Regions from separate parts of the Pseudoalteromonas sp. SD03 genome, predicted to be linked through region 3. Evidence: predicted binding sites of a transcription regulator. Region 3 holds the regulator's gene; each other region holds the start of a gene.
The links. The regulator sigma-54, encoded in region 3, starts transcription at its own class of promoters, with help from an activator protein. The targets are predictions, from matches to a motif close to GTTGGCACGNNNNTNGNNT.
Positions count from the first base shown of each region.

Region 1: ABZP26_RS00315 (YggN family protein) is a predicted target of sigma-54. The motif match lies at 5,081-5,099, and genes of this name have one in related genera.
Region 2: ABZP26_RS11960 (PAS domain-containing sensor histidine kinase) is a predicted target of sigma-54. The motif match lies at 5,878-5,896, and genes of this name have one in related genera.

Region 1 covers NZ_CP162514.1:57,449-68,464, reverse strand. Annotated here, with positions in the region: gene ABZP26_RS00350 (S8 family serine peptidase) at 1-1,372, opposite strand, end outside; gene ABZP26_RS00345 (cytochrome c) at 1,594-2,046, shown strand; gene ABZP26_RS00340 (cytochrome b/b6 domain-containing protein) at 2,098-2,754, opposite strand; gene ABZP26_RS00335 (AzlC family ABC transporter permease) at 2,860-3,564, shown strand; gene ABZP26_RS00330 (AzlD domain-containing protein) at 3,561-3,860, shown strand; gene ABZP26_RS00325 (glutathione peroxidase) at 3,954-4,445, shown strand; gene ABZP26_RS00320 (PA3496 family putative envelope integrity protein) at 4,564-4,749, opposite strand; gene ABZP26_RS00315 (YggN family protein) at 5,137-5,931, shown strand; gene ABZP26_RS00310 (hypothetical protein) at 6,688-6,828, shown strand; tRNA gene ABZP26_RS00305 (tRNA-Ser) at 7,055-7,145, shown strand; tRNA gene ABZP26_RS00300 (tRNA-Ser) at 7,199-7,291, shown strand; gene ABZP26_RS00295 (RNA-binding protein) at 7,467-7,955, shown strand; gene ABZP26_RS00290 (aminotransferase class V-fold PLP-dependent enzyme) at 7,939-9,063, opposite strand; gene ABZP26_RS00285 (monodechloroaminopyrrolnitrin synthase PrnB family protein) at 9,065-10,234, opposite strand; gene ABZP26_RS00280 (Lrp/AsnC family transcriptional regulator) at 10,371-10,826, shown strand; gene ABZP26_RS00275 (CHASE domain-containing protein) at 10,900-11,016, shown strand, end outside.
Region 2 covers NZ_CP162514.1:2,547,710-2,558,725, reverse strand. Annotated here, with positions in the region: gene ABZP26_RS11995 (aldo/keto reductase) at 1-367, opposite strand, end outside; gene pseC (UDP-4-amino-4,6-dideoxy-N-acetyl-beta-L-altrosamine transaminase) at 364-1,515, opposite strand; gene pseB (UDP-N-acetylglucosamine 4,6-dehydratase (inverting)) at 1,529-2,530, opposite strand; gene ABZP26_RS11980 (hypothetical protein) at 2,576-2,899, opposite strand; gene fliS (flagellar export chaperone FliS) at 2,899-3,294, opposite strand; gene ABZP26_RS11970 (sigma-54-dependent Fis family transcriptional regulator) at 3,663-5,099, shown strand; gene ABZP26_RS11965 (DNA-3-methyladenine glycosylase I) at 5,216-5,803, opposite strand; gene ABZP26_RS11960 (PAS domain-containing sensor histidine kinase) at 5,933-7,045, shown strand; gene ABZP26_RS11955 (sigma-54 dependent transcriptional regulator) at 7,042-8,466, shown strand; gene fliE (flagellar hook-basal body complex protein FliE) at 8,624-8,956, shown strand; gene fliF (flagellar basal-body MS-ring/collar protein FliF) at 8,977-10,692, shown strand; gene fliG (flagellar motor switch protein FliG) at 10,685-11,016, shown strand, end outside.
Region 3 covers NZ_CP162514.1:449,154-460,169, forward strand. Annotated here, with positions in the region: gene ABZP26_RS02135 (TIGR03899 family protein) at 1-130, opposite strand, end outside; gene ABZP26_RS02140 (SRPBCC family protein) at 99-647, opposite strand; gene ABZP26_RS02145 (YgiQ family radical SAM protein) at 937-3,120, shown strand; gene mgtE (magnesium transporter) at 3,198-4,556, opposite strand; gene ABZP26_RS02155 (HPr family phosphocarrier protein) at 4,696-4,968, opposite strand; gene rapZ (RNase adapter RapZ) at 4,987-5,829, opposite strand; gene ptsN (PTS IIA-like nitrogen regulatory protein PtsN) at 5,849-6,301, opposite strand; gene hpf (ribosome hibernation promoting factor) at 6,306-6,593, opposite strand; gene ABZP26_RS02175 (RNA polymerase factor sigma-54) at 6,620-8,119, opposite strand; gene lptB (LPS export ABC transporter ATP-binding protein) at 8,454-9,179, opposite strand; gene lptA (lipopolysaccharide transport periplasmic protein LptA) at 9,176-9,715, opposite strand; gene lptC (LPS export ABC transporter periplasmic protein LptC) at 9,705-10,259, opposite strand; gene kdsC (3-deoxy-manno-octulosonate-8-phosphatase KdsC) at 10,256-10,807, opposite strand; gene ABZP26_RS02200 (KpsF/GutQ family sugar-phosphate isomerase) at 10,808-11,016, opposite strand, start outside.

The DNA of each region.
Region 1 (11,016 bases), 390 kb from region 3:
AGTAACCGTTGATACATGTCATCTGATCCGTTGTTACCATTGCAGGTGCCCAACGACCATATTCACCAGCTGGCGCTGAAACCATTAAGTTAGCACCTGCTGTTGAGTAGCTAGTGTGCTTACCATTTGCATTTACAGCAGCAACACTTAGATAGTAAGGATGGCCTTGGCTTGGCTCAAACGCACCGTTATAACACGTTAAACCTAAGTCATTAGCTCCATTATCTTCACATAGTGAGCCTTCATCACCGCCATCAACAAAAGAGTTACCACTCGATTTCATATTAAGTGCACCCTTACCATCTCGCAGATTTAGGTTTGGGTATGACTCAATAGCTTCATCTAATTCTGAATATGCAATAAATGTTGGGAAAGTTATGCCATAACTACGGTTAAACGCAGAAATATTTTCTGTTGTGCTAATGCCGCTTCCAGGGAAACCATGCACCATTAACTCAGTTTGTGGGATTTTAGCACCACCAAGATAATTCATACCAATTAAACCAGCATCAGGAGCAACGCCACGGCCACCTTTACCATTCCAACCTTTTGCAGCAATCAAACCAGCAACACTTGTACCATGATCACCACTGTTTGACATACTAGTAGGATCTGTACGGTCAGTCGCATCAGCATTTAGGTTTAAAGAGCGGTTTGGTAATACATTATCGATTAAATCTTCATGGCGGATTTCCATACCCGAATCGATCACAACTGCCGTTGCACCTGCCCCAGTAACACCTTGAGCATAAGCATCAACAACATTCATATCTTCACCAGCTACAAGCTCTGTCGCCTCTGATTGAGCAAAGCTAGCGTTGACATCGGCTTGTGCTTCTTCTTCTGTATCGCCAAATAAACTAACGTACAAATCAATTAAGCCTTGTTTCATCTCATCACTAAGCGAGTAAGCTTTCTGACCTGTATTGTTTAGGTGCCACTGCTGATTTGCAAGAGGATCTCCAATAATTCCTGAGATATTAATTTTCGCAGAGGCCGTTTTACCGTTTGCAGTTACTGTGTAATCAATAACCGCATCTTCACCAGAAACAGGCACATATGTAAACGAAGTACCCTCTACTGTTAACATACCATGGCTAAACTTAAAGACACCATCTTGCGCGGTAATTGCCTCGCCATTTTCAGTAAAACTAAAAGTAAGTGCGTCACCATCATTATCACTTGCTTTAAAGTCTGCAGTAACTGGAACCCATTGTTTTAAATCAGTAACGACAACATCACTCGCTTTTGGTGCTACATCAGTAACAACTGGAACTGTATTGTTATTATCATTATCGCTTCCACCACACCCTGATAGCGAAATTACTATCGCTGCAGACAACGCTGACAGCTTAAAAATATTATTTTTCATAAATGCTCTTCATTGGTTATTTTTATGACATCCGAATGTACACAATCAAACAACAAGCAGCAACACTGCATTTACAAACATTCACAATAAACCGTAAAATAATATCAGCCCGATTAAAATCCCGTTAATAATATCAAAGTAATAATCTATGCTTTCCCTTGAACTAAAGCCTAAGCTAATATACAAAGATAATTAAAGAACCCTCAAAGGAGTAGAGTAAAGTGAAATTGAAGCAAGTATTTATCGGGGCATTACTATCTACATACGCACTTAGTGTATCTGCAAATTCTGCATTTAAAGAGCCGAGTGATGCAATTGAGTATCGCCAAGCTGCATTTTCTATGATTTCAGTTCAAATAGGCGATATGGGTGCCATGCTGAAGGGTAAAATTCCTTTTGATGCAGAGCAATTTAAGCAGCGTGCAAATAACGCAGCGGCATTATCTAAAATGCCTTGGGAGGCCTTTTACGCAGGCACTGAAAAAGGCGATACATCAGCACTTCCTGCGGTATGGTCTGAAAACGATACTTTTATGAAAAAAGCGACAGCGTTTCAGCAATATGCTGATGAACTTGCTGTAGCAGCTCAAACAGGTGACAAAGCGGTCATTGGTAAAGCATTTGGTGCATGGGCTAAAGGCTGTAAAGATTGCCATAAGCAATTCAAAGACTAATAAATTCTGTGTATTAAACAATAAAAATGGCGCTGTATTAGCGCCATTTTTTTAACTAAGCAGATAACTTAAAGGCTCACTTCCCCAAGTACTCATTAATAAAACCAGTAATAGTAAAAATAAAACCCATGCAATCCATGGTGACTTTGTCTCAGGCTCTAAGCTTTGTGTTGGCAGTGCTTTATTGCCGGTGATCATTGCTTTTACTAAAGGCTTGCCTTTAATTTTGTAAGCAATAATAGCCACAACATGCAAAATAATCGCATAAAATAAAATATCAAAATTGATATGGTGCAGCCAGTTGGCAAAATCAATCGTATCACTCGATACATACTGCGCTAACGGGCCATCAGTTAAAATGCCATCACTGCTCATTAAACCACTAACCAGTTGCGTAATAATCAGGATAAAAAATAATAACACCATATAACTGCCTGGTGCAGAATGGCCCACATCATTTATTTTTTTGCCTCTAAAAGAAGCAAGCACCGACTTAGGAGAATGCAGTAATGCCGATATTCTTGCCGTTTTACTGCCTATAAGACCCCATATAATCCGCGTTGAGATAAGCGCTAAAGTAAAAAAGCCAATCACAAAATGTAGCTCTATCATGCCCTCTTCAGCACTAAAATAAAGCGCAGCAATACTCAATACTAATAACCAATGAAAGCTTCTTAAAAAGCCATCCCACACTTTTACCTTGAACATTGCACCTTCCCTAAAAAACAGTATCATCTAAAACGCTAACTATTTTAGCATCTTAATATTAAGGTATCCTAATGAGTCTTTCTACCAGTGCGCAGAGTAAAACACATGCAGTCCATTAAAAAACCGATACTAAAAGGCTTTTTAGATATGCTGCCATTATGTTTAGCCGTTATTCCTTGGGGGATTTTATGTGGCTCGTTGGCAATACAAAATGGCTTTACCCCTTTTGAAACTCAAGCCATGTCGCTACTAGTATTTGCAGGCTCGGCGCAGCTGGTTGCAATTGAGCTCATTGCTGGTAATACCCCTCTATTAACCATTTTATTTACCACGTTTATTATTAGCTCTCGCCATTTTTTATATGGCTTGGCGGTTCGTCACAAAGTGATTGAGCAACCCATGCGTTGGCGCCTTCCAGTCAGCTTTGTATTAACCGATGAACTATTTGCTTTTTCGCATCACCCTCGCGCCTACCAGACTAAAACGCGCCTAATTTACGCGCTCAGCGCAGGCTTTAGCTTTTACATTGCTTGGAATATTTGGACTCTGATCGGTATTGTAGCCGGTACTATGCTCCCTGATCTCACCAACTTAGGACTCGACTTTGCGATTGCTGCAACCTTTATTGCTTTGGTTATCCCAGGAGTTAAAAATTTAGCCACTCTTGTCACGGTCATTGTTGCAGGGATCTGTGCCACTTTATTAAAAAGCACAGGCTTTGAGCTGTGGTTGGTATGCTCAGCACTATTAGCAATGAGTGCAGGTTACACTGTAACTAGAATAGTAAAAAATAAGGACGCTAAATCATGATGACGACTATTTTACTTATGGCATGTATTACCTTTTTTACCCGTTATTTATTCTTACACCGCGCGCTACCATTTAAAGTAGGGCCTAAAATGCAGCAGTTTTTGAGCTTCAGTGCACCTGCGGTTCTAACAGCGATTTGGGTGCCGATTGTATTTATAAATGATGGTGGCATTAATCTAAATTGGCAAAACCCTTATTTAAGCGCAGCGATTGTAGCCATTATAGTTGCTTACAAAACACATAATATTTACCTAACCACACTTGCTGGTATGGGGTTATTTTTGATTTTAAATTAACAGTAACGCCATAGCAGTGTTCACTATTTCGACTTTGTTAATCACCAAGCAAAGGTTAGACTATGCCAAATAAACAAATAATAGCTTAATAATATGCACCCATTTCATCAACTAAGTGCTACTAGCCTGCAAGGCCAACCTATCGATTTTAAAGAGTTTGTAGGTAAAGTTGTGTTAATAGTAAATACCGCAAGTGAGTGTGGATTCACCTATCAATACGAGTCATTGCAAGCATTACACGAAAAGTATGCCAGCCAAGGTTTAGTCATTATAGGTTTCCCGTGTAACCAATTTGGCCAGCAAGAACCCGGAGACGCGAATCAAATAGCGCAAGGTTGTTTAATCAATTACGGAGTTAGTTTTTTAATCGCAGAAAAAGTGAACGTTAATGGTCAGCATACACATTCGGTTTTTCGCTATCTAAAATCTGTATTGCCGGGGTTTTTGACACGAAAAATTAAGTGGAACTTCACAAAGTTTTTGATTAATGCAGATGGCTCACCCATTAAGCGCTACGCGCCCTTTACTAAACCTGAAAAACTAGAAAAAGTAATTGAAAAAGCATTGCTCGCAGCTAAAGTTTGAGGCTTAAAAATTATAAAGAGGCATAAAGCCTCTTTATTACCAACCCACAGAGCTTTAAATACTACCTAAGTAGCAGTTAAAAGCTAATATGTCGGCACTGATTTATACTAGCGACAACCTAATCAATATAATCGTTTAAGTCATCTTCACCTAGGTTTTTACGCAAGCGTTTTTGCTCAAGGTAATCCTCTAACTTTCTTTTCACCTTTTGCTTTTTCTTGTCGTGTTGATTACGCCCTACCATTTCGTATTCGTCTTCAACAAAATCATCATCTAGCGCATCGTAACTAAATGTCTTACCCACAACCCACTCCATAAAGTGTTTGAGACCAATTACGGATTCTTGTATCGCGATAATTGGTGAAATTAAAATGTTCAACGCAAATTCATTGTACAAATTTACGTCAAAATAAAGCCACATCGCTATCCTAAATAGTCTCTGTGTCAGTATTGTGAATAAATAGCGCTAAATTTGAATTGTGGAAAGTGAGAGTTTTTTATCGTATCGATAAATTTTATTTATTAGCATTTGATTATTGGTTATTTTGACCAAATTTTAGCTTTTTCAATGACTTTACTTTCAACTTCAAAGCACCTTAAAAATCACAAACCACTGTTTTTAAACACTAAAAACTATTGGCACCAAACTTGTTATAAGTTAATTATCATCAGCAAAAAACAGAGAATAAACATGAAAGAATTATTATTAGTTAGCGCAATTATGTGCGCCCCCGTCGCCATGGCTCATAACGATAACAGCTCTTCAATTTCATTTAGTAACGACGAATGTAAAGTTGAGTTTAAAAACGATGTACGTATAAAGCCAAGTGAATTAGAAATTTTTAAAGCCAACAATCAACGTATGACTTTTACCACTCAAGGTGAGTTGTCGATCAATGGCGAGCAAGTAGCATTAAATAGCGCTCAGCGCCAAGCACTGACCAACTACACAGATAATTTACGTGCGCAATTACCTGAAGTAGCCAACATTGCACTTGATGGCGTTAAAATTGCGGGCGTTGCATTAGAAGAAGTCGCCAATGCATTTAATATTGATGGCCTCGATAACATTGCTACCTTAATGGACGATATTCAACAAGAAGTAGAGGGTACCTTTTACCAACAAGGTACATTTGTCATGGGCCAGCAAAGCTTCACTCAGTTTGGTGAAAACTTTGAACAGCAGTTTGAACAACAAATAGAAACTGCCGTTGAGTCGGCCGTAATGCAATCAATGGGCAGTATTTTAGTAGCATTAGGCTCTGAGCTAATGGGTTCAGGTGGCGACATGCAAGCCTTTGAAGAGCGCATGGAAAATATGGGCGCACAAATAGAAGAAAAAGTAGAGCTCCATGCAAAAAAACTTGAACAGCGTGCAAATACACTGTGTGGTGACTTTGTTGAAATCGCACAACAAGAAACTCAACTTGCTGCGCAAGTGCCTGCATTAAAAGGCTATGAGTTATTTACTATAAAACAGCACTAACTACTCAGCATTTTAATTAATCTCCCTTTGCGGCATTTGCTTTTAAGCTATGCCGCATTTTGCGTTTTTACCCCCACCAGTCCCATTTAACTCAAATAATAGACTGTTGAGCGGATCTGCTCTTGCCGTGCAGAGGCATTTTGTGGCTTCATAGTAAAATACAAACCAAAGTATAATCTTCACTTCGCTCTAGATCACTTAGAATGCCGTCCGAGCTGATGATTGTAAGCCCAAATTGCAACATATTAAAACCACCTCTTTTTAAGTTTTAAATTCTTGAGGCGGTGCGATCCCCAGTTAGACGCGTTTTAAAACGCAACTAACTCCAAAGTGCCTAGTAACCTAGGCACTTTTTTTATAATTTAAAAGCCTAGCAACACTCTTTTTTATCGTTTATTTAATGCTCTTCTCTAATAAATAATTAACCACCTATAAATAGCATGTTAAATCTTTGAATGAAGTAAAACCCACCCCATTAATACAAAATAATTTAATCTGAATAACTATTCAAAATAATCTATTTATAAACATATTAAAATTAAAAAACTGAAAAAACCCCACATAAAAGTGATATAGCACACGAATGTAATGAATAAATATACAAAATCAAAAAAACGCCATTAAATAGCAAATCAAAAAAACACTTTCAGATTAAAAAAACTAATACTTCACCAGCAATTTTTATCGCTTTATTTTTAACCAACCTACGGGCAAAATGCACACGTTTTCAACAGACACAACCTTGGAGCGAATACAATGAACCCAATTAATACATTAAACCAAACAGCCACAACTCACGTTGCAGTTAAACCAACTAATCGCAAAGCGAGAATGTTAGCTAAACTTAACCGTTACGGAAAAAAATTAGCACTTGGCGGTGCAATTCAATACAAATAATCACCCAACCATGATTTTTGTATTGTTGCAGCAAACACCCAACCACTAAATGAAGTTTCTTCTTTAGCTCCATCTGTTTGCTGCCAGCTCCCTCCTCATAGCTAAAAATCATCTTTAATTTTCATAATTTACAAAAAAAACCGCATTTACGCTCACTTTTTAAGCAAACGATCTTTTTGCTATTTACACAGGCAACTCACCTAAGTATTATCCTGCATCACGACGTGGAGAGATGGCAGAGTGGTCGAATGCACCGGTCTTGAAAACCGGCAGGGGTTTATAGCCCCTCTAGGGTTCAAATCCCTATCTCTCCACCACTTATTTGTATTAATTGGTTTTTTCCGATTGATAACACGCTGAATAATGCGTCGGAGAGGTGTCCGAGTGGCCGAAGGAGCTCCCCTGCTAAGGGAGTATAGAGTTTGTAGCTCTATCGAGGGTTCGAATCCCTCCCTCTCCACCATTACTGATTACAAGCCACTTAATTGTGGTTTTTTTATGCCTAAAATTTAATAGCCTCTATTAATTTGCACTTTGTATAAGGCCGTCGCGAGCGCATGCTAATAAATTAAACAAATTGTATGGTGTCACAACTTAGTGCATTATAAATGGTACTTTAAACCAGCTTAGGTTTAACCATGGCAAAGCTAATATTACTACTATGTTGTTTGGGTGCCTGTGCTGCTAGCATGGCAAATGAAGTGACGGTTTATAAATGTACCATTAAAGGAGTGCCTACTTTTAGTCAAACTCCTTGCGCTGAAGACGCTCAAGTGATCACGCTTAGAAACGTCAACATCATGCAAAAAAATACGCCACAATCTGAGAACACACCAGTTGCCGATACTTCTGTTGACGATTATCTAGCGGTGCAACAAATAGAGCGTGATATTGTGCAGCTTGAGCTTAAGATTAAACAATACCAACAAGAATACGCACAAAAAAAACAGCAAATCGATTACATGACCCAAGATAAAGCAAATCGCTTAGGGGCTAGCTCAATTGCGAATGCCATTACCACTGAAACGGCGGCACTTAAGCAGCGATTTGACCCACAAATCAAGCAAGCACAACAACAAATAGAAGCACTCACTCAAAAAAAACAGCAGCTTAGCCAGCAACCTTAAGTATGTGCTTCACAACATCAATAAATGTTTGTATCTCTGACTTTGTATTATATATGTGAGGTGAAACACGGATGCCGAGTTTACGCACATCAACACTTATTTTTGCAGCCTCTAATGCCGTTAATACACTTTGCTGATGCTCAGAAAACTGCAAAATAGCAGTGCCACTACATTGCTCTTTAGCGCTAGGTGACATTAAAAAAGCGCCCAATTGCTGCTGAATTAACTCAAGTAACATCAAGTTGTGCGATCTCACTTGTTCAACGCCAAATTCAACAATATATTCAATACTATGAGCGGCAATAATATAAGGAAGTACCGAGGGCGTACCGCCCCAAAACCTTAGTGTTTTAGCGTTATATTGAAAATGCGCAATATCAAACTCGAATGGGTTTTGATGTGAAAACCAGCCAACATCTTTTGGTTCACATTGTGTTATTTGCTTTGGATTTACCCATAAATAAGCAGCTCCTGGCCCTCCGCATAGCCACTTCACACTTGAACCAATCATAAAGTCAGCATTTAACGCCGTTAGATCGACAGGGATAACCCCTGCCGATTGCGCCACATCAATTATTGAGAGTGTATTCGTGACTTTACTCAGCGCCACAATATCGTTTATGGGAGCTTGTACACCCGTATTAGAATAAACATGGCTAACAAAGACCCCATCAATCTCTGAAGTTAAATATCGCTGCCATACCTGTCTATCACTCAAGTCTTCATGCTCAGGGATGTAGCGTATTTTTGCACAGTCAGGCAGTGCTTTTTGCATTGCAAACCCCATACTGGGAAAATCAGCCTGCGCCATTAATACCGTACACTGTGGTTTATTAAATACGGGGTGTGACATCACCAATTTAGTTAAACCACTGGATAAATTAACCTGAGGACAAAATTGCTCACTAGGCGCATTAAACAGCTGCCCTAATGCCTCAGTAAATCTTTCAATGGCGGGTAACCACTGTTTCCATGGCTCTTTTACACTTTCTTGCCAAGGAGTAAAAAAATGTTCAGTGGCATTTTCTAAGCTCGTTTTTAGAGGACGGCCGACAGAGTGGCTTAATAAATAACAACCCTGTGGCATACAAAAATCATTTTTAGCCATATTAATTAATCCACTGTTTTAGCGTGTTTAAATCATCAAAACGCGTATTAATATCGTCACGCTTTGCCGCGGCACGCCTATCTCTTAACTTAGCTAATGAATCGAGCAGTACCGGTAGAGGAGGTCCACTGGCGGTTACTTTACTCATATGCTGTTGTTGCATGTGCTGTGATGGCTGAGCAATAAACTTTTCCACCAGCTGATTATGATGACCGATAGCGGTGTCGCCATGTAATTTACACACTTGAATAAATAGTTTGCCGTGCTTTTGAAACCAGTCTGTATTTTTATATTGTTCGGCCTCTAAAAAATCATCCATTAGGCTTTGCATACGCATGGCTTCACGAAGTATTTGTTGATCATCTGGCATCATATATAAAAATTTATCCACCAGCATTTGCGAGTAACTCGGCTCATTGGCACTGCAAAGCCCTAGCAGCATATCAATAACATTAATACCGGCAAAGTCTCCCGCATTTGCACCACGGTAAACCTCTTTACCTACCCTGTAAGGCTTGTAATATGGGCGTACACAATTAAAAAAACGTTCGGTGTCTAGCTGAGTGTATAAGGCGTTATTCGACGCTATTACATCCATTAATGCCGTTTTAACCACCTCAAGTAGTTCGGCTGTAACGGGGTGAGAAATACCCAAAGGTAATATTTTTAATAAAGCATCGCTTGCGCGCTTATACGCTAAAATACCTTGGGTGTTGTAATCTAAAAAAAGGGCTTCATCATCAAGATTTGTAAAACGCTTATAGGTGCCATTAATGGCTTTATTATGCGTGGTTAGATGCGCGGTAGCAAAACGAGGCGTTACACCTATAGAGGCACCAATATGCATAGCAAGCGCCGATGCTTCAACTAATGGTGAGGTTGTTTCTCTGCTCGGCTCTGTGATCTCATGCCTGCGACAAGCAGCCATAAACAAACCAACATTACCAAGCAAATCGAATGCGCTATCAAATCCTTCGTCGGTATTGCCTTCGGCCAATAAATCGCTGATCAGCGCATTGCCTTGCTCCTTTAGTGCCAGCTTTAAGCTATCACCAATCCCCTCAACATTAGCCTTATCGGTTTGCTGCCAATAAAGCTGTTCTAATTGCGAGTTTAAGCTTACAAACTCTGATCTTATCCAACGGTCAAACTTAGCAGTAAAAGAACTCATAACTACACCCTGTTATTATTATGTTTTAATGCTAACAAAAACCCCTGAGGGTAAAACGCCAAAAAAAATAGTAAAAACACCTTTAGTTAGCAATAATCACTAACAAAATTAAAATAATTAATAAGATCCCATAGTCATGTTAGATAAAAAAGATCAGCAGTTACTGGTTGCCTTACAATCGCATGCCCGCATGTCGGTTTCTGAATTAGCCAATACCATTAACCTATCAGACACCCCAACTCTTAGACGTATCAAAAAACTTGAGCAGGAACATGTAATTACGGGCTATCACGCTGCCATTAACCCTAAGTCGCTCAACCTTAATGTGCTGGTTTATGCCTTTGTGCGACTAAGTCAAAACTCGGTGAGTGCGGCACAGCAATTTGAGCAGCATGTAGAAAAGCTAGCCCATGTACTTGAGTGCTCTGTGATCTCAGGTAGCCACGATTATTTACTGAAAATTATTTCTCAGGATTTAGAAAGCTATGAGCAGTTTGTAAAGCACCAGCTGGGGAGCTTAAGCTGCATCGCCAATATAGAGTCAACGGTAGTACTCAAACAATCATTTAGTAAAAAGCAGCTACCACTTTAAAAAATAATACTATTTAGTGCCGATTCGCTATACTAAAATATCATTATAAAAATAATATTTAACAAGGATGCATGTGAAGATTTTTCGTTCAACATCCAGTTCTTTTGTTTTTTACATATCATTTGCGGTTGCGTATTTTGCAACTGGTAAGTTATTGACTAATTTTGCCTTTCAATCACAAGTCATCCCT
Region 2 (11,016 bases), 1.4 Mb from region 3:
TGCCTTTGGTTTTTAACTGCTCTAGCTGCGAAAAATAGTCTTCCCCTGAGCTGCTTAAAAGCAACTCACAATTATGAAATAACACTGCATCAATTGAGTCACAGTTCAGATTTTTTAAGCTTTTTTCTACCTGCGCGTGAATATTTTCACTTGATACTTTAGTAACGATAGATAAAGCTTGGCTTAAACCCGATTGGCCAATATTACTCTCGCTAATTCCATAAGCTGATGCCGTATCAACCACTGTAATGCCAGCGTCTAGCGCAGCACTAAGTATTCGTTTGATCTCATTTTTTTTTACCTGCCCAAGGGTGTTACTAATACCATAATTCAAACCAAATTGGGCGGTTCCTAAAGCGATTTTCATAGTTGTTTAGCTAATGTTTCTATTATGAAGTTTTGTTCTGAATTAGTTAATCCAGGATGCAAAGGTATGGTGAGAGCGCAGCTGTAGTATCTCATTGCATTTGGAAAGTCATTTGCCTTAAAGCCAAGCTCTTTGTAATAAGGTTGTATATGAATTGGAATGTAATGCAAATGACTCGTTATGCCTTGCTCTCTTAAACTACAGATAAGAGAATCATGTTTTACAATTGCATCACCAGACAAGGTTAAAATATATAGATGGTAACTAGAATAGCTTTGGTGTGATTGAGTTAAATGATTGATAGACATATCTTTTAGCTTGCTAGTATATACTTTAGCTAGCTGGTTGCGTTTTGCAACAAATTCATCAAGCTTTGAGAGCTGGCTAAGGCCTAGTGCAGCTTGTAACTCAGTCATTCTATAATTAAAGCCGAGTTCAACTTGCTGATAGTACCAAGGGCCATGACTTGGCTCTGTCATTTCACTCTGATCGGATGTAATCCCGTGACTACGTAAACGCACCATTTTATTAGCAAGTCGTTTGTTGTTTGTTACCGCCATTCCACCTTCAGCTGAGGTGATTATTTTGACTGGATGAAAGCTAAATACGCAAATATCTGAAAACTCACAGCTGCCCACAGGCTTACCTAAATATTTTGCACCAATAGAATGTGAAGCATCTTCAATAATCTTAAAGCCATATTCAACTGCAAGTTGATATATAGCCTGCATATCACATGATTGACCTGCCAGGTGAACTGGGATGACTACCTTTGGTAAACGATTATTTTCTTTAGCAATAATAAGTTTTTTTTCTAACTCATCAGTGCACATATTCCCTGTTGCTACATCAATATCCACAAAGTCTATTTGAGCACCACAGTACAGTGCACAATTTGCGGAAGCAACGAACGAAATAGGGGAGGTCCACACGATGTCATCTTTCCCCACATTTAACGTTAAACATGCAACGTGCAATGCTGATGTGGCACTGTTTGTTGCACATGCATAGGTGCTGCCACAATAATTTGCGATGGCTTGCTCAAAAGCGGGTACTTTTGGGCCTTGCGTTAACCAATCAGATTTTAAGACATCAACTACTGCGTCGATGTCTTGTTGAGAGATAGCTTGTTTGCCGTATGGGATCATGGAGTCATTACTTTTAAATTAAGGCTTCAATATTGAAGGCTTCAATTTCTTCAATCGTCATGTAATGTGGGTTGTTCAAAGAGTTATATTCAAAGCCTTGCTGAACTTTTTTTCCCTTTTCATTAAGTGCATTAACTGTAAAGTCATTACTACGACTGCTAAATTTGATGCCTGGTGCAATTACAAAATGATCGTTATATTCATAGGTTTCAAAACACAGATCGGCAGGGCACATAACTTCATGAAGTTTCTCTCCTGGGCGAATACCAATAATTTTAATAGGTAATTCAGGAGCCATTGCTTTTGCTAAATCAGCAATTCGAATTGATGGGATTTTAGGTACGAAAATTTCACCGCCCAACATGCGCGCGAAATTTGTTAAAACAAAATCAACACCTTGTTGAAGGCTTATCCAAAAACGAGTCATTTCGTCATGAGTGATAGGGATGTGATCACGGCCTTCATTAATGAATTTTTGGAAAATAGGCACAACTGACCCTCGCGAACATACTACATTCCCATAACGCACTACTGAAAAAGTCGTTTTATGGCCGCCTGCAATATTGTTTGCCGCTACAAATAATTTATCCGAGGCTAATTTAGTGGCACCATACAAATTAATAGGGTTAGCTGCTTTATCTGTAGAGAGGGCAATGACTTTTTCAACATTGTTATCAAGTGCTGCATTAATGACGTTTTCTGCGCCATTAATATTAGTTTTGATGCATTCCATTGGGTTGTACTCTGCGGCAGGTACCTGCTTAAGGGCTGCAGCATGGATGACATAATCAACGCCACGCATTGCGCGATTTAGTCGTTCTTTATCTCGAACATCACCAATAAAGTAGCGCATGCAAGGCTGATCAAAATCTTGCTGCATCTCAAACTGTTTTAACTCGTCACGAGAAAAGATAATAATTTTTTTTGGACTGTACCGCTCTAATAGTGTTTTTACATACTTTTTACCGAACGACCCTGTTCCACCTGTTATTAAAACTACCTTTCCATCAAACATGAGATTCTCTCCACAGCTAACCAGCCTAATATTGCCAAATCTATTTTAAAAGTTAGATTTATACTTATTTACAGCTTTTTTATTTTTTTGATTACCAACTATTTTAACCGCTAATAGTTGTTTTTGAGCATCCATTTTAGCAGATAGCTGTTCTATTAGGTTAATTAAAAACTCAAGTTCAGTCGCAGAGTAAAAAGCTTTTTCTCTTGTAAGTGATTCACTTATATATGTATCAAGCTTATTATGAATACTCAGCGCTTGCTCAATATCCCAATCCTCTGAGTCATTAATCAAACTCACTAGCTCATTACAATATTTGCGAGTTTCACTATCTGTAACTTGTGAACTCGTTATTTGCTTTAAAGCCATTATAGTTGTGGTTCTCTTTGCTCGAATGGAATTGCTTCCCAACCTGATTTAATCTCTTTAATCAAGGTAATTACTTCATCGATTTTATCTATATTGTTTTCAAGGTTTGCTGTTAATAAGCAGCGCTGGCAGTAGTCATACAAAGAGTCTAAGTTAGTTGATACTTCATTATTGTGTTCAAAATTTAATACCTGCTGCAACGCACCAAGTAGCACAATACAATCAGAGATTGCGTTGCCTTTTTTTTCTAACTCTTTACGTTCAATAAATCCTTTTGCAGCAGAGAGCTTGCCAACAATATTCACAAACACGAGTTTAACTTGGTCGTAAGGCGTCATTTCTTTAACACTGCTAACTGTTATTTGACGGTATTTATTGATTGATGCATGAGCCATAGGTAATTCCTCAAATTTTAATAACATGTTCAGAACTCTAAGCAAGTTTAGTTCCAACATAAGTTTGACTATTACTTTATCGGCAAAAACAGTCACACCTTTAAGTAATAATAGCAGTTTTTATGTGTTTCTTCTGTGTGGAATCGTATCATTGAAAATCGCATTATAATGTCGTTTAATTCATCCTAAGTATGTATATCACTAAAACTACCCAGGCAATTAATAGTTATAAAGTATTGACTTTGTGCGGCCAGTGTCTGTTTTTTGGCGTTAATGTCAAAAAATCGCCGCTATTGCTTGCATCCAAACCCAACTGGCTTACAATTTGATTAATAAAACAAATTAGTGAAATAAATGGCTCGCTAAAGATGATCTTAATTTTAGATAATAATAACAATCGCTCTATTGGATTATACGCATCGCTTACTTTTATTGGTGAGGCGGTACAGTTGCAAACAGAAGCTGACTTTGAACAGGCATGTAGCCACTATCAAAACAAAGAATGTATTGTGGTGTTAGGTGCTTTGCAGTCTTTAGATCACGAAAGTTTAATTAAACGATACCCAACATTTCCTTTTTTACTCATTGGTGAAACGCTTAAACCTTTGTTGAGTTTGGCTAATGTTGTGGGGTTGATATGTGAGCCATTTACTCATGAAATAACCACACAGCTGTTACACGACTGTCAGCAATATCAGCGCATGTTGCCGCATGAACATAAAAATAATAAAGAGAAAAGCACCTTTGATGGTCTTGTTGGTGAAACCAAAGCGGTAAAAGATTTACGCTTTTTAATTACGCAGGTTGCTAAAACCGATGCTAACGTACTTATTTTAGGTGAGTCGGGCACAGGTAAAGAAGTAGTTGCCCGTAACGTACATTTGCTTTCTAAGCGTAATAAAGGCCCTTTTGTACCAGTAAACTGTGGGGCAATTCCTGCAGAGCTACTAGAAAGTGAACTATTTGGTCATGAAAAAGGCGCGTTTACTGGGGCTATTTCAGCACGAAAAGGCCGTTTTGAGTTAGCGCAAGGTGGCACGCTATTTTTAGATGAAATAGGGGATATGCCACTGCAAATGCAGGTTAAGTTACTGCGAGTGCTCCAAGAGCGTAGCTATGAGCGCGTTGGTGGTACCAAAGCGATCCAAGCTGATGTGCGTGTGATTGCTGCAACCCACCGTGACCTTGAAAACATGATAGAAAAAGGCTCATTTAGAGAAGATTTATACTATCGCTTAAATGTTTTTCCTATTGAGAGCCCATCTCTTGCTCAACGCGCAGAAGACATACCATTACTACTTAAAGAGCTTATGCGCCGTGTAAATGAACAAAGCGGTACTACGGCTAAGTTTACAGAGCGTGCTATTGATAGTTTAAAAGAACATTCTTGGCCGGGTAATATTCGTGAGCTCGCTAACTTAGTTGAGCGTATGGTTATTATGTTCCCAGACAAGGTGGTGGATGTTCCTGACTTACCTAATAAATACCGCTACATTGAAGTTGAAGCCTATGAGCCACAGTACCCAGAAGAACTGATGGAGCGTGATGCATTTAATGATATTTTTAGCGGCGGATTTAGTGAAGATGAAATAGATCTAGAAGATGACTTTGCTCAGGCCGCACCTGGTTTATTGCCCGATGAAGGTATTGAGCTTAAAGAGTACTTAGCTGAGCTTGAAATTAACTTAATCACACAGGCATTAGAGCGCTTTGATTACGTTGTCGCCCGTGCTGCCGAGGTGCTTGGCGTAAGGCGAACCACTCTGGTCGAAAAAATGAAAAAATATAACCTATCGAGAGATTGAGAGCTAAGGGCAGGTTTCAGGTATTAGGTTAGAAAAACTAAACACCGCGTTTAATGCAAACTCGGCGCTATACTTGTCAGCGGGTTAACCCCGCGTCTCGTAACCCGTAACCCCACCTAGCCTAGCTTTTTAACTTCTTCTTTTCTAAAGCAATTATTACTATGATCGTTAACCATTCCACACGCCTGCATGTAGGCATACACTGTGGTTGGGCCTAAAAACTTAAAACCGCGCTTTTTTAAATCTTTTGCAAATAACGTTGATGCTTCAGTAACTGCAGGGTAATCCGCAAGCGTCTCTAAATCGTTTACCTGAGGTTTATTGCCAACAAACCGCCACTGGTAATCACTAAAGCTGCCAAACTCTTTTTGAATAGCAATGAAGCACTTTGCATTATTAATTGTTGCGGCTATTTTTAAGCGGTTGCGAACAATTCCCTCATTTTGCATTAATGTTTCTAGGTCCTGCTCAGTAAAGGCCGCTACTTTATTTACATCAAAGTTTGCAAAGGCGTTTTTATAATTAGCGCGCTTTTTTAATATGGTGTACCAACTTAACCCTGCTTGTGCCGATTCTAACGTTAAAAACTCAAAAAGTAGGTGATCGTCATACACAGGTACGCCCCATTCATGGTCATGGTAATCCACGTAGTCGGGTTTTGAAGTATCTAACCATGGACAGCGACACTGAGCTTCTTCTTTCATGCTTATTCCTTAGCGCGTCATTTTTACGGCACGTATTTTAACTATTTAAATTGTTGATATTATTATGAAATAATTTTGGTACATATTGTGCATTAGCTACAGTATCTACATTATTTTAGAGAGTTGATTATGGCCCTTGCAAGTGTGCTAAAACCCCAGTTTATTTCTGCTAATCAGTATAACCCATGTTTACTGCAAGAGGAGTATGTTGGTGAGTTGAGTGATTTGCGTCAACAAGCAAGTTGGCTCTCTCATCTGGTTGATACCATGCCTGCGGGCGTTATTGTACTTGATGGTAAAGGAATGATCGCTAAGGCAAACCAAATAGCTATCGATATGCTCGGCGAGCCATTAGAAGGAGAGAAGTGGTTTAGCGTTATTCAGCGCTCATTTCGTCCTCATCAAGATGATGGTCATGAAGTGTCGTTAAAAGATGGACGCTTAATAAAGCTCGATATTACTGCACTCGCGCCTGAGCCTGGGCAACTTATACTAATGACCGATTTAACCGAAACCCGACGCTTACAAAAGCGAGTCGCGCATATGCAGCGTTTAAGTGCCTTAGGTAAAATGGTTGCGTCTTTAGCTCATCAAGTACGCACACCGTTATCAGCGGCTATGTTGTATGCCGCAAATTTAGGCTCAAAACGCTTACCCGAAGCGTCTCGCGGCAGTTTTCATACTAAATTAATGTCACGTTTAAAAGATTTAGAAACCCAAGTAAACGACATGCTGTTATTTGCTAAAAGTGGTGATCAGCAAGTTGTTGAGCAAGTGTCGATGCAACAGCTACTAAGTGAAGTTAAAGCCGGTGCCGATGCTATGGTAGCGCTCAATGATAGCGAATTAAATGTGAGCTTACCTGAACCCGATATTGAAATTATGGGTAACAAAACAGCATTGGCAAGCGCAATTCAAAACCTAATTCATAATAGTATTCAAGTCATTGGCAGTGGTGCACAAGTACATCTTAGTGCTTTGCGTGATATACAAGACTCTGATTATGTTCGCATTAGTGTTAGTGATAATGGCCCTGGGCTTGATTTAGCACAAACTGAAAAAATATTTGAACCCTTTTATACCACTAAAAGCCAAGGTACTGGTTTAGGACTTGCCGTTGTAAGTTCAGTGGCCAGTGCACATCAGGGACGTGTTGAAGCAAACAACAACCCACAAGGGGGAGCAATTTTTAGTATGTTGCTACCTATTAGTGTCACATCTAAATTAGGGGAGTCACAATGAGTAACACTATTTTAGTTGTAGAAGATGACGCCGGACTTCGTGAAGCATTAATTGATACGCTTGAAATGTCAGGTATAGCCTGTATGGCCGCCAATAGTGCCGAGCAAGCCATGGTGCTACTAAAAAAAGAAGCATTTTCATTGGTGGTCAGTGATGTACAAATGGGCGCAATGAGCGGCTTGGATTTATTACGTAGTATTAAATTAAATTACCCTGATTTACCCGTACTAATGATGACGGCCTACGCCACTATTGATGATGCTGTAGAGGCTATGCGTTTAGGCGCGATTGATTATATGGCCAAGCCATTTGCACCAGAAGTGCTATTGAATATGGTGAGTCGTTACTTACCAGAAAAAGAAAAAGAAACAGACGGGCCCATTGTCGCCGACCCTAGTAGTATTCAATTACTCGAACTTGCTAATAAAGTTGCTCGTTCAGATGCCAGTGTGATGGTGCTTGGGCCAAGTGGCTCTGGTAAAGAAGTACTGGCGCGTTATATTCATGACAAATCAAAACGCTGTAATGAACCGTTTGTAGCGATTAATTGCGCTGCTATTCCAGAAAATATGCTCGAAGCCACTTTATTTGGTTATGAAAAAGGTGCGTTTACCGGTGCGATACAGGCTTGTCCTGGTAAGTTTGAACAAGCGCAGGGGGGTACTATTTTACTTGATGAAATCACCGAAATGGATTTAGGCCTGCAAGCCAAGCTGTTACGTGTACTACAAGAGCGTGAAGTTGAGCGTTTAGGTGGTCGTAAAACCATTGCACTGGATGTACGTGTGCTTGCCACAAGTAACCGAGAGTTAAAAGAAGCGGTTGCTGAAAACCAGTTCCGCGAAGATTTATACTATCGACTCAATGTTTTCCCACTGCTATGGCGACCACTGTGTGAGCGCCCAGGGGACATTATTGTGTTGGCTAAACATTTGATTGAACGTCACTTAAGTAAAAGCAAAGAGCCAATGGCGTATTTAGATAGCAGTGCAGAGCAAAAACTGCTTAGCCATAGCTGGCCCGGTAACGTACGCGAACTAGATAACGTTATCCAGCGAGCATTAATTTTACGCAGTGGAAATAGTATTGATGAGCATGCTATTTTTATCGAAAATCTAGCCCCAACGCATTTTGTGGCAGAAACTAAAGCTGACATTGAGCCTGTAAAAAGTAGTCTCAGTAACGCTTATTATGATGAAAAAGCAGCGCCTGCAGATGAGCAAAAAAATGATTTGTTAGCCGTCGATACTGGTAGTTACAAAGATGAGCTTAAAGATAAAGAACATCGTATTATTTTAGAAACCTTGGCACGCTGCCAAGGAAAACGTAAAGAGGTCGCCGAAACCTTAGGTATTAGCCCGCGTACTTTACGCTACAAATTAGCACAAATGCGTGATTTAGGTATTTCCCTCCCAGCATAACCCCCATAAGCCCTAAGTTCAATCACTTGAATTTAGGGCTGTCAAAACTCTGACTGCTTAATTATTTTACTTAAAGCGTTGTTTTAATTGGTTTTAATTTTTGGCATGTTTTGTGCTTTATTCTCTTTAAGAGTTTACTGCATTATCAGAGACAATTATGAAAATTCAAAACAGTGCTTTATTTCAAGAAATGCAATCAATGGCTGCGGAGGCCACACGTAGTAATCAAGTTAATAACTTGCCAACGCAAGTGCAATCAACCTCTACAGCACAGTTTGGTGACATGTTGAGTAATGCCCTTAATACAGTGCATGAACTTCAGCAAGACACAGGGCAAAAAGTAAAAGCGGTAGAGAATGGCGACAGAAGCGTATCACTTGCCGAGGCTATGATTGCTTCGCAAAAGTCTTCTGTGGCATTTGAAGCTACGGTACAGGTTCGTAATAAGCTTGTTGAGTCTTATAAAGAAATTATGAACATGCCTGTTTAACTAGGTAGTGGAGAATTATTGTGGCGCAATCTAATCAATCTACAGATCTGGCACTTGCTGATGGCATGATGGAGCAAAGTGAAAACGAAGATCAACAAGAGCAAAAATCAGGCTATTTCAGTGCCCTTGGCGGTGTTGATGTTTTACGTCAAATTACCCTGATTGTTGCATTAGCTATTTGTTTAGCCATTGCTATTTTCGTTATTATTTGGGCTCGTCAGCCAGATATGCGCCCTTTAGGTAAAATGCAAACTGAAGAGTTAATAGAAACACTCGACTTTTTAGATGCACAAAAAATTGACTACCAACTTGATGGCAATGTGGTCTCGGTGGATGAAACTGAATATCAAAATATCAAGTTATTGATGACCCGTGAAGGTTTAGATCAAGGGCCTACATCAGGTAGCGACATTATTATGCAAGACATGGGGTTTGGGGTAAGCCAACGTTTAGAGCGTGAGCGCCTTAAACATGGTCGTGAGCAACAACTTGCCCGTACTATAGAAGAGCTAAATAATGTTACTCGCGCCAAAGTATTGTTAGCGATTCCCAAAGAAAATGTGTTTGCCCGTAGAGAGAAAAAACCCTCTGCAACTGTTGTACTTACTCTTAAACGCGGTCGCTCTCTAGATGGCGAAGAAGTTGACTCGGTTGTTGATATGATAGCTTCAGCGGTACAAGGGCTTGAGCCTTCGCGCGTTACTGTGACCGATCAAAATGGTCGTTTATTAAATTCAGGCTCGCAAACCTCTTTAGCTGCACGCTCGCGTAAAGAATACGATATAGAACGTAAACGTGAGCAAGAATACCTAGAAAAAATCGACAGTATTTTGATTCCCGTGGTTGGATTAGGTAATTACACCGCACAAGTAGATTTAAGTATGGACTTTAGTGCGGTAGAAGAAACACAAAAACGTTACAACCCAGATTTACCTGCGGTAAGAAGTGAAACGACCTTTGAAGAAAATAATATTGGTGGCCTAGCGGTTGGTATTCCAGGCGCGCTTACTAATCAGCCACCAGTTAACTCAACTATTCCTGAAGATGCGATGGCGGGCGGTGCAGGCACTGCAACCTCACCGAGTAGAACTCACAAAGAAGCCACTCGTAACTATGAACTCGATACCACTATTTCACATAAGCGTCAGCAAACTGGAGTGATCCGCAGAATAAGCGTCTCTGTTGCGGTTGATTACCTGCCTACGGTGGGTGAAAATGGTGAAACAACTATGACGCCACGCTCGGTTGAAGCCCTGTCAAATATTCGTCGCTTGTTACAAGGTGGCGTAGGCTTTGATATGCAACGTGGCGATGCACTTGAAGTAGTGACCGTACCATTTGTTCGTGAAGACTCAGCGCTTGATTTTGAGTTGCCTTTATGGGAACAAGATTGGTTTATGAAAATGATGCGCTTAGTATTAGGTGCACTGGTTATTATTGTACTGATTTTAGCTGTCGTTAAACCTATGCTTAAGCGCTTAATTTACCCAGATAATACACTTGAAGAATACGATGAAGATTCTCTTAGTTCAGGTGTTGATCTTGGTGACAGCACATTAGATATGCTAAATAATGACTTTGATTCTGCTTCTGTTGGCTTCTCAAGCGATGGTACACTACGCTTACCAGACCTACACGGCGACGAAGACTTACTCAAAGCGGTTCGTGCCCTTGTAGCCAATGAACCAGAACTATCATCACAAGTAGTGAAAGCGTGGTTAACAGAAGATGACTGATCAAGAACAAAAACAACTACCTCAAGCGTTTGATGTTGATAAACTTGATGGTGTAGATAAAGCCGCAATATTATTGCTGAGCTTAACTGAAGAAGATGCAGCGCAAATCCTCAAGCACTTAGAGCCAAAACAAGTGCAAAAGGTCGGTATGGCTATGGCGGCAATCGATGATTTGTCGCAAGCTAAAATTAGCGCGGTTCATAATTTGTTTATTGAACAAATTCAAAGCTTTAGTACGATTGGTTTTCAATCTGAAGACTTCATCAAAAAAGCACTTACAGCCGCATTAGGTGAAGATAAAGCCGCCAGCTTGATAGACCAAAT
Region 3 (11,016 bases):
CTTTACCTTGAGGATTATAGGTTTTTTCATCAATGGCAGGCATATTACTCACTTTTGTGACCGAGTAACCTAGCAGTGACTCAATAATATTGGCAAGTTTAATCCTGGCTTGTGCGGTTTTGACTGTCATGGCTTTCCATTATTGCTTGTGCATCACTGAGTTGAGCGACCGTTTTTAAGTTATTTAGCCCTAGGGTCACTATATTACCTAATATATTTTCAGCAAATATAGCAACGTACCCAGAAATAAGCGGCATCGTTGCTTGTCCTTCTATATGCCACGTGACGGTTTTTGTGTGCGGGCTAAATAGCAATTTGCTAGTGATAATATGCTCTTGATTAAATAACACACTAAATACAACTTCATTATCGCTTAATGACGATATTGTCATTTCGCCTTTGCCCCATTTACCTTCCCAAGATTGGTAGGCTCCTGCGCCAGAGCTCGGTTCTCCAATATTAAACTTAATATTAGGGTCTATTTGTTGCCACGGCGACCATTTATACCACTGGGTAAAGTCCTCAACTAATGACTTTATTACGGGAGCGCGTGCGTTAATCTTTATACTTTTTTGCACATGATAATTTTGTGGTAACAATAATCCAACGACAACAAAAACCAGGAGTAAAATGATTGAAAACTGCATTATTTTTTTAAGTAGTTTAATAGGTATTCCTCATCTATTTTAATTTACAGCGTCTATCAATTATTAATTATTTAATAGTTTAACGAAGTCGCGGTTGCTTTTGATCTATTTTATCTACCTTGTATTATTCCAAAAGCAGACATTAGCCGTAATAAGTTTAGATGATTTATTAGTTTTAGTAATGCCATAAAGGTAAACAATTTTTAATCAGCGCTTTCATTTTGTGCTATATCAACGGGGATGTCGATAGGGTATAATTCGCGCCTTTTGTTATTGAACGGCCAATTTTATGAGCACATTAAAAGCTGAACGCGCCTTATTCTCATACCCCAAGTATTGGGCTGAGTGTTATGGCACAGCTCCATTTTTACCAACAACACGCGAAGAAATGGACGCGCTTGGCTGGGATAGCTGCGATATTATTATTATTAGCGGTGATGCTTATGTAGACCATCCTAGTTTTGGGATGGCCGTAATTGGCCGAGTGCTAGAAGCGCAAGGTTTTAGAGTGGGTATTATTGCTCAACCAGATTGGAACTCTAAAGATGCGTTTATGGCATTGGGTAAGCCTAACTTATTTTTTGGTATTACAGCCGGTAATATGGACTCGATGATCAATCGTTACACCGCTGAAAAACGAATGCGCCATGATGACGCATACACACCAGGAAATGTCGGCGGTAAACGCCCAGATCGCGCAGTGATCATTTATTCACAACGCTGTCGTGAAGCCTACAAAGATGTGCCATTAGTGTTAGGGGGCATTGAAGCCAGTCTGCGCCGTATTGCTCATTATGATTACTGGCAAGAAAAAGTACGTCGTAGCGTATTATTTGACGCTAAAGGCGATATTTTAATTTATGGTAATGCCGAACGCCCGTTAGTTGAAGTAGCGCATCGTATCGCTGCCGGTGAAACCATCGATACCATACAGGATGTTAGAGGCACGGCAGTTATTCGTAAAGAGCCTTTACCTGGTTGGCGTGGCAGTGACTCAACAGCCATTGATAAAATTGGTAAAATAGACCCTATTCCTAATCCTTATGGCGCGGATGATGTGGGCTGTGCTAAATCAGAATTTAAGCAAGCCGGCATCGATTTACAAGCAGAAGCTGCAAAACCAATTACCATCCAGCCTGCTCGTCCTAAGCCGTGGGAAAAAACTTACGTTAAACTGCCGGCATTTGAGCAGGTTAGCGTTAATAAGCCTTTGTATGCCCATGCATCACGTATTTTACATCAAGAAACCAACCCAGGTTGTGCAAGGGCGTTATTTCAGCGTCATGGCGATCGTTCTATTTGGGTGAATCCGCCGGCTTATCCGCTTGAAACTCAGGAAATGGATGACGTGTTTGGTTTACCTTACCAGCGTATACCACATCCAAGTTATGGCGATGATAAAATCCCTGCTTACGATATGATTAAAACGTCGGTAAATATTATGCGCGGCTGTTTTGGCGGCTGTTCGTTTTGTTCTATTACCGAGCATGAGGGGCGCATAATACAAAGCCGTTCTCAAGAATCGATTATCGAAGAAATTGAACAAATTAGAGATAAAGTGCCGGGCTTTACGGGGGTTATTTCTGATTTAGGTGGGCCAACTGCAAATATGTACAAACTGCGTTGTACCAGCAAAAAAGCAGAGAGTACGTGCCGTCGCTTGTCGTGTGTGTATCCTGATATTTGTAAGCATATGGATACCGATCACACACCCACTATCGACTTATATAAAAAGGCGCGTGAGGTTAAAGGGATCAAAAAGATCTTAATTGCTTCGGGCGTGCGTTATGACCTTGCAGTACGTGATCCTCGTTACGTTAAAGAGCTAGTAACCCATCATGTTGGTGGATATTTAAAAATAGCACCTGAGCACACAGAAGATGGCCCATTATCAAAAATGATGAAACCAGGTATGGGCGCCTATGATGAATTTAAAGCGTTATTTGATAAGTACTCAAAAGAAGCGGGTAAAAAGCAGTATTTAATTCCATACTTTATTTCTGCTCACCCGGGGACTAAAGATGAAGACATGGTAAACATGGCTTTATGGTTGAAATCGAATGATTTTAAGCTTGATCAGGTACAAAATTTTTATCCATCACCGATGGCCAACGCAACCACCATTTACCACACAGAAATGAACTCGCTACGTAATATTAAAAATAATACGGAGCAAGTACCTGTGCCTAAGGGAGCGCGCCAACGTCGTTTGCATAAAGCGATTTTACGCTATCACGATCCTGCCGGTTGGCCAATGATCCGCGAAGCCCTGCGTAACATGGGCAAAGCCAAGCTTATTGGTAAAGGACCTAACTGTTTAGTCCCTGAAGAAGGACGAGATGAAAGACAAACCAAAGGCGGAAAAGGTAACAAGGGCGGTCGTCCTGCGCTGACTCGTCATACTGGCTTTAGCCAGTTTAAAAAAGCCAACACTAAACCTAAGGTAGGTGGTAATCGCCAACGCGCTAAGTAGCCTTAACTTATGTAAAGTAACTATCGGCTTAAACAAAAACACCGCGTATTGATGCGGTGTTTTTGTTTATAAAAAGATTAAATCAATAACCAAGTCGCAGTACCTAAGAAGGCAAATATACCAACAATATCAGTTACCGTGGTTAGTACCACACTGCCTGCAAGTGCTGGATCTATTTTCATTTTTTTAAGCAATAGTGGGATACTAGCACCCGCAATACCTGCTGCAACTAAATTCATAAACATAGCAAACGCTAAAACACCACCGAGTTTGAAATCCCATTGCCAAAGCGCAACGACACCGGCAATTAGGATAGACCAAACCATACCGTTAATCGCGCCGATAGCGAGTTCTTTTAATAATAAAAAACGTTGGTTAGTTTGGTTGATATGGCCCACCGCGATACCGCGAATAACCAAAGTTAAGGTTTGGCTGCCTGCAACCCCACCCATTGACGGGACAATACCATTGAGCACAGCAAGAATTGGTAATATAGCTAAGGTGTTTTCAAAAAAGCTCGCCACAATTGCAGCCAGCAATGCAGTTAGTAAGTTTACACCCAGCCAAATTGAGCGCTTTTTAGAGCTTTTCAACACAGGTGCAAAGGTATCTTCTTCATCATCTAAACCCGCTAAACCCAGTAAACTGTGCTCAGCGTCTTCACGAATAACATCAACGATATCATCAATGGTGATCCGCCCAAGCAAGTGTGCGTTGTCATCAACAACCGGTGCCGATATCCAGTTATGACGCTCAAACAATTGTGCAACTTCGCTCTCATCCATTGAAATAGGAATAGACTCACAGTCTTCATCCATTAACTCATGAACAATTTTTTCAGGGGGATTAGTTAATAAAGTACTCAGCGATAGGGCGCCTAAAAAGCAGTTATTTTCATCAACCACATATAAGTCATCTGTACCCTCAGGTAATTCGCCGCGTAAGCGAATATAACGCAGTACCACATCTAGAGTCACATCGGGGCGAATAGTAACGGTATCTATATTCATCAATGCGCCAGCAGAGCGCTCTTGATACGATAAAGCCTGCGTTGCACGTTCTCTATCTTGAATATCCATAGCGCTAACAACATCTTTATAAACGGTGTCAGGTAGGCTACGTAGTACTTCCCCTAAGTCATCATGGCCCATGTCTTCGGTTGCGGCAGCAATGTGCTCGGGTGCCATTTGCGCAATAATACCCAAACGTACATCTTCAGACAGCTCTTCAAGCACATCACCTTGTACATCAGGATCAACAAGCTGCCAGAGCATACGGCGAATTTTATGCGGGGATGATTCTAAAAGAAGTGCGGTATCACAAGGCGCCGTTTTTGCCAGCATGCGTCTAACTTGAACAAATTGACCACTATTTAGTGACTTAGTCACCTGTTTTAGTTGTTGTAGTGGAATATCTTGTTCTAAAGCTTCAGGCATTGGCGTCCTTAATTAAATTGTATTACATGCTGGAAGGGTATAAATGCTATTCAATTTTAGTTTATCTTACTTTATGTGAGCAAACTACCTCAACCACTATTAACCTAAGCTTAGGATGATGAGTTAATAATGAACTTTTTTATTCTTGCTCATTAAATCGTTGGTCAATTAGTTCACCTATTGCGCTAAGTGCAGGCTCAGCGTCGGGGCCTTCGCATACCACCTTAACTTCTTTGCCTTGGCTACTTTCGAGCAACATAAGTGCCAGCACGCTATCGCCAGCGGCCTGTTTGTCATCTTGAAATAAAGTGATTGTGGCATCAAATTGCACAGAAAGCTGAGCTAATACTGTCGCCGCTCTAGCGTGTAATCCTAATTTGTTTTTTATTAAAAATGTATTTTCTAAGCGCATGACATCTTCTCGCAAGCTTTATTCTTGTTCTCGGTGGCGAATTTTTACATTAGGATGGCTCATTGCAAAGCTTTCACCAATGGTTTGCGCTAAATAAACAGAGCGGTGTTGCCCACCAGTACAGCCAATTGCAATGGTTAAGTAGCTGCGGTTATTTCGTTCTAAATGCGGCAACCATGTTTGCACAAATGTTTGAATTTGCCATGTAAATTTTTGCACTATACTGTGACTTGCTAGGTAGTCTTTTACTGGTTGGTCCAGCCCTGTAAGTGGCTTAAGTTCAGGCTCCCAATGCGGGTTTGGTAAAAAGCGGGCATCGAATACGTAATCTGCTTCTTTAGGGATGCCGTGTTTAAAACCAAATGACTCAAAGGTAATGATCAGTTGTTTATCTTTTTTTCCGAGTATTTTTTCACGAATAGACTCAGCAAGCTGATGCACACTTAAATCTGTGGTATCAATCATATAATCAGCACGATTAATCAATACATCAAGCAGTTGTTTTTCTTTTTTTATGGCTAAATCAAGCGGCAAAGAATCAATAGATAAAGGGTGGAGACGTCGCGTTTCTGAAAAACGTTTTATTAATGTTTGATCGTCACTGTCTAAATAAAATACCGTTGGTTTAGTAAAACCAGGTAAATATTCAATGATTTCATTAAACTGCTGTTGCTCTTTAGGTAGGTTACGTACATCAACACTCACGGCAATTTTATTATAACTGTCGGAAACACTGCGCACTAATGATGGTAATAAATTAAGAGGAATATTGTCTACACAATAATAACCTAAGTCTTCCACAACGCGTAACGCCACAGATTTACCTGACCCTGAACGACCGCTTATAATTATTAATTCCATTTATCACCTTTCTTTGTTACTACGATTGACTGACGATAACCTGATATAGTTCGCTATCCGATTTGGCGGCGCGTAACTGTTTACAAAATTCTTTATCATTGAGCTTATCAGCAATCGTGGCTAGCGTCTTCAAATGCTGCTGATTATCGCCATCGGGAACAATTAACGCGACAAAAATGTCAACCGGTCGGTTATCAATCGCATCAAAATTAATAGCTGTTTCGCTCACTAAAATCAAAGCAAGGGGCTCTTGAGCACCACTCATGCGACCATGTGGAATAGCAATGCCTCGGCCAATGCCTGTACTTCCAAGCTTTTCTCTTGCAGTTAATGCATTAAGAATATCTTGTTGTGTTAAATAGGGCAGCTTATTGTGAGCCAATTCACTGATAAATTCTAAAATTCTTTTTTTACTATTAAAAAGGACCGCAGCTTTACTGCAGTCCTGACAGATAAGTGAGCTTAGTTTCATAGTGTTAGTGTCGAGCAAGTTTCTCTTTGTGTTTAATTACTTGACGATCTAGCTTGTCAATGAGCGAGTCTATAGCGGCATACATATCTTGATGCTCAGTAGAGGCAAAAATCTCAGCGCCACTAACATGAACGGTTGCTTCAGCTTTTTGGTTTAGTTTTTCTACATCGAGAATAACGTGCACATTCGTTATGTGATCAGTGTGCCTCTGTAACTTCGAAAATTTACTATTTACGTAGTCTCTAAGCGAGTCGGTAATATCTACATGGCGACCAGTTAAATTCAGTTGCATAAACATTTTCCTCTTTGTTGTACGCCTTAAATCAAACTTTTACGTTGATTAGACGGGGGAATAGCTAGAGATTCGCGATATTTTGCAATGGTTCTCCTCGCTACTTTAATTCCTTGCTCTGCCAATATATCTGCAATTTTACTATCACTCAATGGTTTAGCTGAGTTTTCTGCAGCGATTAATTTTTTAATTAATGCACGTATTGCTGTTGATGAACATTCGCCACCATTTTCAGTACTTACATGGCTTGAAAAGAAATATTTAAGCTCAAAAATGCCACGTGGTGTATGCATGTATTTTTGCGTAGTAACACGCGATATAGTCGACTCATGCATTTCCACCATTTCAGCCACATCGTTAAGCACCATAGGCTTCATAGCCTCAGGACCGTGTTCAAAAAAGGCCTGTTGCTGCTGCACAATACAGTTGGTTACTTTAAGTAGCGTGTCATTTCTACTTTCTAAGCTTTTTATAAACCATTTAGCCTCTTGTAAGTGCGAGCGAATAAATTGGCTATCACCACTTGATTTAACCGTACGCGACATAGCTGCATATTGGCTATTTACTCTGATCTTAGGCATGCTATCTGGGTTTAATTCAACTACCCAACGACCTTTAACTTTTTTAACCGACACATCAGGAATAACGTATTCAGACTCTTCTCTGACAATAGTGTCTGCCGGTTTTGGGCTGAGCGTATGAATCAACGTCATGATTTCTTTTAGCTCATCTTCTTTAAGCTTTGTTTTTTTCATTAACGTGCGATAGTCACGTGCAGCAAGTAAATCAATATGATCGGTTAAGATCATTTTTGTTTCGTTTAAAAAAGGTGTGTCTTTATCAAATTGATTTAGCTGAATACACAAGCACTCTTGTAAACTACGCGCGGCTATTCCCACTGGATCAAATAGTTGAATACGCTTTAGTACCGCTTCTATTTCGTCAAGTTCAACTTCATCTTCGCCGTCGTTTTCTTGGTTAAAGCTTTCTAATATTTCTTCACAGCTAAGGGTTAGAATCCCTGAATCGTCCACAGCTTCTACAATTGCAATAGCTATCGCTTCATCGGTAGGACTAAACGGCGTCAGTTGAAGTTGCCACATTAAATACTCATGCAGCGTTTCAGTCGAAGAGCCTTGATAAATAGATTCATCTTCTGGCATTGGGCCCGATGAAGAGGCAGGCGCAGCGCTCATATATTCATCCCAAGTAACATCCATAGCCATATCATCGCTAATGGTGTCTTTGGTCATTGCTTCGCCGCTATCTTGCTCATACTCGCTAGGTTTATCGTCAGCTGAGGCACTTAGCGTTAAGTCATCGTTATCGGCTTTTTGTTCGTTTTTACCTGCAGTGTCTTCGCTGTAATCGTGTTCTTCAACTTCAAGCAAGGGGTTGCTATCGAGCGCTTCTTGAATTTCTTGCTGGAGATCCAATGTACTGAGTTGCAATAAGCGAATTGCTTGTTGCAACTGTGGAGTCATTGTAAGTTGCTGGCCCATGCGCAGCTGTAATGATTGCCTCATGTATCTCTAACAATCCTTTTAAATTACGGTCTGTTGACCTTTACGGATTAAAATTTGTTCAAACTAGGGGCGGTTTAATTGCGGCGCGAGGTTTGTAACCTAGTGGGCTAAGTCAAAACCGAGCAACAAAGAGTAAATCGTCCCTAGGCAGAACCCGAAGGGCAGCGCCTGTTTGGCATTGATGCTGCGTTATCGCCTATTTATGGGGAATACCACACCACATAGGCTCTGCCTTGCCTAAATACCAAACAGACTGCTGCAAATTCAACCTTGAAAGGTCAACAGACCTAAGTATAATTAATCTTAGCAGATGCTTAGTGTAATAACACACATATTAGAGCTTGAACTGCTCGCCTAAATAAACATCGCGTACTGTTTTATCGTTTAATACATATTCTGGAGTGCCTGATGCAATTAACTCCCCATGAGAAACTATGTAGGCTTTTTCACAAACATCAAGAGTTTCGCGTACGTTGTGATCTGTGATAAGTACGCCAATTCCTCGGTTTTTAAGATGCTCTATAATCTTTTTAATATCTAATACTGAGATAGGATCAACCCCCGCAAAGGGTTCGTCTAAAAGGATAAATTTAGGGTTTGCTGCTAACGCGCGAGCAATTTCAACGCGGCGACGTTCACCACCTGATAAAGCCATACCTTGACTATCGCGGATATGCTGAATGCTAAATTCATCAAGTAAATTATTTAAGGTATCTTCGCGTTGTTGTTTATTTAATTCTTTACGTGTTTCTAAGATAGCCATTAAGTTTTGATAAACAGTCAGCTTTCTAAAAATAGACGACTCTTGCGGTAAATAACCAATCCCTAAACGCGCTCGGCTGTGCATCGGTAATAAAGTAATATCTTTATCATCAATTGATATTTTGCCTTTATCGCTAGGCACAAGGCCTACAATCATATAAAAAGTGGTGGTTTTACCTGCACCATTAGGGCCAAGTAACCCCACAATACTGCCAGCTTCAACCTCTAGGCCAACGTTTTTTACAACTTCACGACCTTTGTAGCTTTTAGCTAATAGCTCTGCTTTTAATGTGCTCATGGTTGGCCTTTATCATCTTCTTTTTTATTTTCAACAGGGACTAAAATAGTGTGTACACGGTCTGTTGAGTTTTCGTCTTTTTCTGCGCTAATTAACTGCTGCTCGATATCGTAAGTGATACTTTTAGCTGTTATTTTTTGACCTGCTTGAGCAATGCTTGCATCGCCGATTAAGGTTAAAAAACGCAGCGACACATCGTAACGCACTTCATTAGCACTGGCGCTCATTATGGTGCCATCAGCTTGTGTTTCTTCAAAATATGCAGGGCTGCCTGTGGCAATTAATAACTGTTTGTTATCGCCTAGGTCATCGCGTTTATGCACTTCTAAACGGTCAGCTGTGATACGGCGATTACCATGAATAATTTCAACATTTTTCTCAAAAATGCCTACGTTTTCTTTTAATTGACCTTCTTGCTTATCTGCACTAATTGAAATTTGATTTGCAGCGGGGGCTTCAGCAGGTTCAGCGCCATTACTGTTAAAAGCAATTAATAGTGAGGGAACAATTAAAATTTTAAATAGGTTATTGGTCATAATATAGGGTTCGCGTATGGTTAATAAGTTTAATCACCTCGGTTTTTAAATCGGCCTCAAGGCCTTTACCTGTGATTTTTAAATTAGGTCCTGTAATAACGACAGGCTGCTGTGATTGCATGGTTAATAGTTTTATATCAACATTGATGGTCTGGGCGGTGATCGTATCGATCATGGCGTTATCTACTAAATTTTGAGCGGTTACATTACCCTCTAACACCAGTTGACGGTCGTCGTAGAGTGTGGCTTCATCGGCGTTAATACGCCATGTTTGCTGCTCGTTGTATAAAGTGAATATAGGCTTTTCAAAAAAGGTAAAACCGAGTTGTTGATACAACTCCATTTTTACCGCAGTTACCTTATGGCTCACTTTACCTTGTTCATTATAAGCCGTTTGTTTTAGCTCAATAGCGGTATAATCAGGCTTAGCAATAACTTGTGTTTCTTCGCTTGCAGTTATATCAACCTTAGTAAAATAAGGATACCAGAGCCAAACCATACAGCTTATGAATAAAACGCTCAGTATAATGCGCGCTACATTCATGAACTCGTTCCTTGGCTAGTTAGTGGCTTGTTATTTTCGAGCATAAGTAAGTCTGTCAGCTCTCTTACCGCACCAAAACCGCCGGGCAGTTGGGTTACATAATGTGATAAACGTTTAATAAGTGGATGAGCATCGTTTACGGCTACCGCAAAACCGACTTGCTCCATTACTGGCATGTCTGGGCCATCATCACCTATATAAGCAATTTGCTCATCGCTAAGCGCTAATTTTTGTTTTAATTCTTGATAGGCTATGAGTTTGTCTTCTTGGCCTTGATATATATGTTGTACGGTTAAACTGCTCATACGTTGCTGCACTATATGAGAATGGCGCCCGGTGATCACGGCGACTTCAAAACCGCTGTTAATCAGGGCTTTGATACCAAATCCGTCTTTGGTGTTAAATGCTTTGAGTTCTTCACCTTGGTTTCCAAGGTAAATACGGCCATCAGAAAATACACCATCAATATCACAAATTAATAGCTTTACTTTTTTTGCGCGCGCCTTTGCATCATCACTTAGCGGTTGATAGAGATCTTCAAATTGCATTTATAGCACTCCCGCTTTAAGTAAGTCTTGCATATTTAGTGCGCCAATCGGTTGATTATGCTCATTAATTACAATTAAGCCATTAATACGTTTTTGTTCCATAATATTTAACGCTTCAGCCGCGAGCATCTCTTGGGTGGCTGTAGTACACGACTTGGTCATCACAACATTAATTTCAGTGCTATGAATGTCAATACGTTGCTCTAAAA